2 regions of the Comamonas testosteroni genome follow, and region 2 is predicted to be linked to the other one. Evidence: predicted binding sites of a transcription regulator. Region 2 holds the regulator's gene; the other holds the start of a gene.
What was found. Region 2 encodes LexA, which represses DNA repair genes until DNA is damaged. Its sites were predicted from a motif close to ACTGTATNNNNATACAGT; they were not measured.
Positions count from the first base shown of each region.

Region 1 (3,405 bases), 950 kb from region 2:
GCATGCTGCGATGGCTCAGGCATGGGCAAGGAGACAGGGACGCAGCCGCAAGGCCGGCCCTGCTGCAGCCGCAGCCGAGCCAAAGCCTGCCAGGCCGTGTCGCCCTGTCCGCGCAGCGGCTGCAATGCCGCATCGCCGCCCCCGGACTCCGGCAGGCCGGGCACAGCGGCCTGACAGGCTTGCGCAAAAGCACTGTCCAGCCGTGCCAGCAAGACCTCTCTCCCGCCCCAAAGACGCTGCACCATGCTGGTCTCCATGAGCAAGGCGTCTTCGAGCAATGCCACACGCGGCGAAAACTCCAGCGCCCACCAGCAGGCACTCTCAGCCACCGTGCTTGACTCGCTCAGGCAGGCCAGAGGCCAGGCCATCCAGTGCTCTGCACTGCCCATCTCATGCCTCCGTCATCCAAGGCGAGGCCGTTGCAGGAGCGGCGGATGTCATGCGCCCTTGCATGAGCATGGCGGCCTCCTCGCTTTGGCGCGCATGTCTTTGGGCCTGTGCCTGCAGCACGGGCTGCCAGGCCCACTGCGAAAGCGCGAGCTGTATGGGGCGCTCCAGCAAAGGCCCACGGCGCTTCAGAAGCTGTATCCGCAAACCCGGTGCCTGCTGGGCAACGGTGTCTGCCGTAACTCTCTCCAGTCTCAACCGCAATGCGGCGGGGGAGCTCAGCGGCTCGGCCGACAGCTCCTGCCATAGCCACAGAGGCCGGCCCTGCGAAGCGGCGGCCAACTGCAAGCGGCGCAGCGTGGACGCGGGAAGCTCGGGCAACCAGGCCAGCACCGCCAGCACATCCCGGCAATGCAGAGCCTGCTCGCAGGCCCAGGCCAGCTCCTGGGCACCGCGCCCCGGCTTGACCGCGCACAGCCGCTTTGCGTCAATACCGGCGGCCTGCAAGGCCGGAGCAAAAGGCAGATAGGGTGGAGCCACCAGCACCAGCTGCCCCATCCGCGCATCCCCGCGTGAAGCCGCATGCTGCCGGACACGGGCGGCCAGCGCGGGCAACAGCAAGGCCCACTCCGCATGACAGTGCGCGGGTTGCTGCAGCTGAATCAAGGCATTGCCGGGCCAGCCGCCGCCCGGCAACTCGGCATCCAGCGCAGCATGACCGCTGGGCCAGACCTGAGGGCCGGCGCCGGCCTGCCAGTCCGTTCCGCGCCAGACACCGGGAATCCGTATGGCGGACAAATGCGGGCTGCCCGCAGCGGGCAGACCTGGCCGCACGCCCTGCTCTGCCCCTGTTTGCTGCCGGACAGACTCCATCATTCCGGGCGGTGAGCCAGGATGGGCAAAGGATGTCAGGGACTGGGTGTGCATGCGAAAATTCTTAAATACTGTACAAATATACAGTTATTCAAGTTTTAGCGCAAAACAAGACCTTAATATCGGCAGCAGATACGGCCGGCTCTTGTAGACCGGACGTCGTTCGCTATCAAAAATACTTTTTCAGGATGACGCACGCAGACGCGGCAACGCACGCCGCACTGCGGCGTGATGCACAGAATTTTGAAGAAATACCGGCTTAGTGCCCGTCAATCAAGCGCCTGCAGCTATCAAACTTGAGGCCAGCCGTCCCGGGCGGAACTCGTGGCCAATGCCTTCAATTCAGCGACGCCCTGTCAACATTCAGGACCGAATTGCGACCGGCATCTGGCATCAACTGGGCGCAGGCCTCGCACCATTCGGCCACGGCGACCTCCAGCATGGAGCCTCCCTGCCCCAGCGTGGGCCAGCGGCGCAGGCAGTCGTTCATGATGGCCTGCAACTGCCACAAGGCCTCACGGTTGACCAGGGCCAGCTCGCTCATGCCCAGAGCGTCATCCTTGAAGAATCTCAAGACATCCAGTTGCTGACTGGGATGAGAGCCTGCTTCGGCCAGTTGCTTTTGCAGCTGCGCAAGATTGCTCTCCACGGCCACCGCCGGCTGTGCATCGGGCATTTGCTGCCATTGCTCGGGAAAATCGAGCCTGAGTTCGCTCCATTTGCGCAGCGCAGCCTCCAGGGCCGCAATGCTGTGCGAGAACTCGGCCTGCAGCGGCGCCAAGGGCTTGCCGGGACTGATTTCGTCGTAGAGCAGCGGCAGAATCTGGTGCACCAGATCGGCCGGATAGCTTTTGTGGTTCATGCGCAGCATCAGCGACAGACGCTGGCCCGGCATCTCCGTGAATTTCTCGAAGAAGGCCGAGACCACCTCGGCCAGCAACAGCACCTGACCCATGGACGAAATGGCATGGCCCTTGATGCCACGCGGATAGCCGGAACCATCCATGCGCTCATGGTGCTCGAGCACGGCAATCTCCACTGCACGCGAATACAGTTCGGTGCTGCGCACCACCAGCATGGCCGTGACGGAATGCGCGACCAGATGCTTGCGCTCCTCGCCGCTCAAGCGATAGTCCGGGTCGGTCCAGACGGGGTCCATGTAGAGCATGCCCACATCGTGCAGCAGCGCGGCCGTGGCCAGCGGCACGCATTCGCGCTCGGTCCAGCCGTTCTTGAGCGCCAGAAAGATCGCCACCAGCGTCATCTGCAGGCTGTGCTGGTAGAGGTCGGAGCGCTGCTCGCGCATGACGGTGAGCTTGAAGGCAATGGCCCGAGGCAGCAGCAGGCCCTTGAGCGGCGCCAGCAGACGCTCGATATCGCCGAGGGACGCCACCATGCGCTGCAACAGATCGACCTGCTCGCACAACTGGCGCGCCAGCGCGACCAGGGACGCCACGTCGACCAGATCGCCCGTGATCAGGTTGGCATCGATCGGGTCACGCAGCTTGTGCATGACCAGACGGTCATAGAGACGACTGTCAACACGTGTGCCTTTGTCTACCAGTTTCATGCCCTTGTCGGTATAGATTGCATCGCCCGTCATCACCTCCGTATGCTCGGCCATATCGGTGACTGTGCGCAAAAAATGTACATCGGTCTCGTGCCCTTGCGCACCAGCGTTCTCACTCATCAAAGCGCTCTGTTTCTGTCTGCTCAATCAAACCCAATTGTTGCAGATTGCAATAATTTGTGGGCCGCAATTAAAGCAAAAACAGCTTGCATCGCTTGCCCTATCGACCCCGACAGCTATTAATTCTGCCAATGCGGCAGAAAAAGGCGCAAAAAAAGAACCGCCGCAGCGGTTCTTGCCCGTGAGAGCGGCACCGCTTATTTCAGCAGCGTCACACCCGTCTTGGACTGGATCTCGTCAAAGCTCACGCCATCGGCCAGCTCCACCAGCTTCAGACCTTCGGGAGTCACGTCCATCACGCCCAGATCGGTGATGATGCGATCCACCACGCCCAGACCCGTCAGCGGCAGGGTGCAGCTGGGCAGGATCTTCAGGTCGGTCGTGCCGTCCTTTTTCTTGGCCACATGTTCCATGAGCACGATGACGCGCTTGACGCCCGCCACCAGGTCCATGGC
Region 1 is NZ_CP043568.1:2,700,392-2,703,796, reverse strand. Features, by position in the region: gene F0P97_RS12290 (hypothetical protein) at 1-389, opposite strand, end outside; gene imuA (translesion DNA synthesis-associated protein ImuA) at 391-1,314, opposite strand; gene F0P97_RS12280 (HD-GYP domain-containing protein) at 1,598-2,950, opposite strand; gene F0P97_RS12275 (3-oxoacid CoA-transferase subunit B) at 3,148-3,405, opposite strand, start outside.
Region 1: imuA (translesion DNA synthesis-associated protein ImuA) is a predicted target of LexA. The motif match lies at 1,331-1,348, and genes of this name have one in related genera.

Region 2 (3,405 bases):
GACATCAGTCCGGTGCGAAAAAGCTGCACCGAGGATGGCATTGGAGCCATCAATATTCATAGCTGCCTGCGCCTACACTCATTGGATTTCAGACCCAAACAGCATAAATACTCTGTATCAATGAAGGCCAGCAGCTCTCATAATAAGAGCATCAACCTAATGCGCGAGGCCAGCCCATCAGCTCCAGCATCAGGCTGATTCTGGCCTTGGCCGCCGGCAGGCTGCTCATAAGGCTATCTCGCGCTCCCTCGGCATGCACCACCTGCCCCTCCTCGCACCGGGTCGTGATGCGCAAAGCCATGCCCTGCGCCTGCGCCCAGTCCAGGGCTGGCCCCAGCGCCTCATGGATAGTGCCATTGCCCGTGCCGACCACCACCACGGCACGCACGCCTGCCGAATTCCAGGCCTGCATCACCGCCAGCGCCACGGCGCTGCTGCAGCCCGCATGGCTATGAAGCAGCTCCACCAGGGGCCAGTGATCTGCGGGCGGTAAAGCGATTGCAGTGGAGCTGGCCGCAACGACCCGGGGCAGGCCGCCCGTTGCCCAGCGCAGCCGCCCCTCCTCCACCCAGCCCTGCGGGCCGGCGCCACTGCCATCAAAGGCATCCACACGGTAGGGATGCACCTTGCGCACCTGGCGTGCACTGAACACCCGACCCGCCACCACGGCAAGCACACCGCGGCCAGCAGCCTGCGTGTCGGCCGCACAGGCCACGGCATCGCGCAGATTGCCAGGGCCGTCGGCCGAAATCGCTGTCGCCGGGCGCATGGCGCAGGTCAGCACCACGGGCTTTGCCGGGTGCAGAACACATTGCAGAAACCAGGCGGTTTCCTCCAGGGTGTCGGTGCCGTGGGTGATGACAATACCGCTCACATCATCACGCGCGAGCAGCTCGGCACATCGCAGCGCGAGTGCATGCCAGGTCGCGTGATCCATATCCTTGCTGTCCAGCTGCGCCAGCTGCTCCGCCTGCAGCGACGCCGCAGCAACGCCTTCCAGGTCCGGCACGGCCTGCAGCAGCTGAGCCACGCCCAGCTGGGCCGCACGGTAGCCCACACTGGTGCCAGCCTGCTCGGCAACTCCGGCAATCGTGCCACCGGTGCCCAGGATGACGATATTTTTGTCACGTTCCACTTGCAGTCCTCTTCAAACTGATTAAAAATACAGGTACTGGATGAACACACAGTATTCATCATCGATCGATCAAGGAATGCCCATGGACCACCCCAAGCTCACTCCCCGCCAGCAGCAGATTCTGGACCTCATCCAGTCCACCATCGCTCGCACGGGTGCGCCCCCTACCCGGGCCGAGATTGCCAGCACCTTTGGCTTCAAGTCGGCCAATGCTGCAGAAGAGCATTTGCAGGCACTGGCACGCAAGGGCGTCATAGATCTGGTCAGCGGCACATCGCGCGGCATTCGCCTGCGCGCCGATACCGTGCGCACCATCAATGCGGCACGCGGCGCCAGCTTTGCGCTGCCGCTCACGGCCCTGGCCCCGCTGGTGCTTCCCCTGGTCGGCCGCGTCGCTGCCGGCTCGCCTATTCTGGCCCAGGAACATATCGATCAGAGCTATTCGGTCGAGCCCAGCCTGTTTGCCGCCAAGCCCGATTACCTGCTCAAGGTCCGCGGGATGTCCATGCGTGACGCGGGCATCATGGACGGCGACCTGCTCGCGGTACAGGCTACGCATGAAGCGCGCAACGGCCAGATTGTGGTGGCCCGCCTCGGTGACGACGTGACCGTCAAGCGCTTCAAGCGCACGCCTCAGGGCATCGAGCTGCTACCCGAGAACCCAGACTACAAGATCATTCACGTCGATCCTGAAGAGCCGTTCGCCATCGAAGGCCTGGCCGTAGGCCTTATCCGCAACAGCATGTTCATGTAACGGGCAGACGGCGTCCCTCCGTCTATGCAGCCGAGGCACCGAGCCTCCTTCCCTCTCAAGCCCAGGTGGTAGGCGCGAAGCCGTTGAGCTTCGCCCTGGGCGGAGCTTTGCCGAAAGAACGCAATCCTGCCCTTATCCATGCCGCGAGGTCATCAAAAGGAGTTGCCAAATGGGATTCGCCACATCACTGCAGGCTTTGACACGCCTGACCATGAAAGGCCTGCCTGCCACGCTGTCGCCCAATCCGAACTTCAGCTCCGATGACGCAAGCGAAGCCGCTGCAGAGCCCGTATCCTTCACTGCCAATCGTCCAATGGCGAAGCAGATCGGCATCCCTGTCATGCGCGCCAACCGCGGCCGCAGTCGCCTCGGCAGCAATACACTTCGCCCGCAGGCCTTTGCTGCGACCCCAGAGCTTCAATCGCCAATAATCGACCAGTCGACACAAGCAGCTTCTCCACGACTTCTCAAAATCGTGCAGCGAGAACCGCGCAGGCAACCCGAATGCCTGCTGATCTGCGGACGCATGGCCGATGTCTGCGCCGCGCTGGAGCGTATGGCACTCCATGAGCAAACGGCCCCGCAAGTCTGAAAGCACAATGAGGTTTGCCTGCCTGCACTTATGCAGCCCCGAACCCGACCCGAAATAGGCCTGCAGGCAATGTAACAGGGCTTCCATATGCATCCAACAAGAAGCCATCGCAACGCTCTTGGCCCATCGGCCGGCAGATATGGCGCCAGACAACGCTGCCAACAGTGCATAGGCGAAAAACTCGATGTCGCCAAAACAGACCCTCAGTATTGGCGCCGAACGATCTGGATCGCCATGTAAATTATTTGCTGATGCTCTGCCTGCCCCTGCCCGCCGGAGCGCATTTTGCACAAGCCTCGCAGCCTTCTAAACTCCTTGTCAGGCACGAATATCCGTCAGAACAGATACCCGGATCAGGGTATTGCGGCACCTCTTCGACAGTGGAAACATTCATATACACATGTCAACGAGGGCGTCTTATGAGTGCCTACCGCAAGCTCTTGCAGCACATACAGGCCAAAGACGCCAATGGAGACCTGCGCCTGATTCTGGTCTATCAGAGTTTTGATGAGATCGACATGCCGCATGGCGTCTCCATACGCCCGTCTGCCATTTACTTTGAAACTGCCGATCACCAGGAGGTCAACTGGCTCAATCCACAGCAGTTCGAGATAGAGGCCACTGGCGAAATCCTCAATCGCGTTCCTCCTTCGCCCGAGGAATGAGACGATTCGACGAGACCGCCCCTTGTTACAGAGTCTTACCTCCTGTCTGCAACTCTGCTGCATTCAAAAACTAGGCATTGCGCGGCTCCAGGTATTGGAATAAATTGATTTCCAGGCACATCTTCCGGCATCAGGAGGTTGAACATGTTCAAGCACCTGCTCATTCCCACCGATGGCACCAAACTGTCAGAGGCTGCCGTGCGTGCTGGCGTTCTGCTTGCGCGTGAACAAGGCGCCAAGGTGACCGGCCTGTATGTCA
Region 2 is NZ_CP043568.1:3,650,721-3,654,125, forward strand. Features, by position in the region: gene F0P97_RS16790 (asparaginase) at 152-1,135, opposite strand; gene lexA (transcriptional repressor LexA) at 1,218-1,889, shown strand; gene F0P97_RS16800 (hypothetical protein) at 2,059-2,481, shown strand; gene F0P97_RS16805 (hypothetical protein) at 2,901-3,146, shown strand; gene F0P97_RS16810 (universal stress protein) at 3,291-3,405, shown strand, end outside.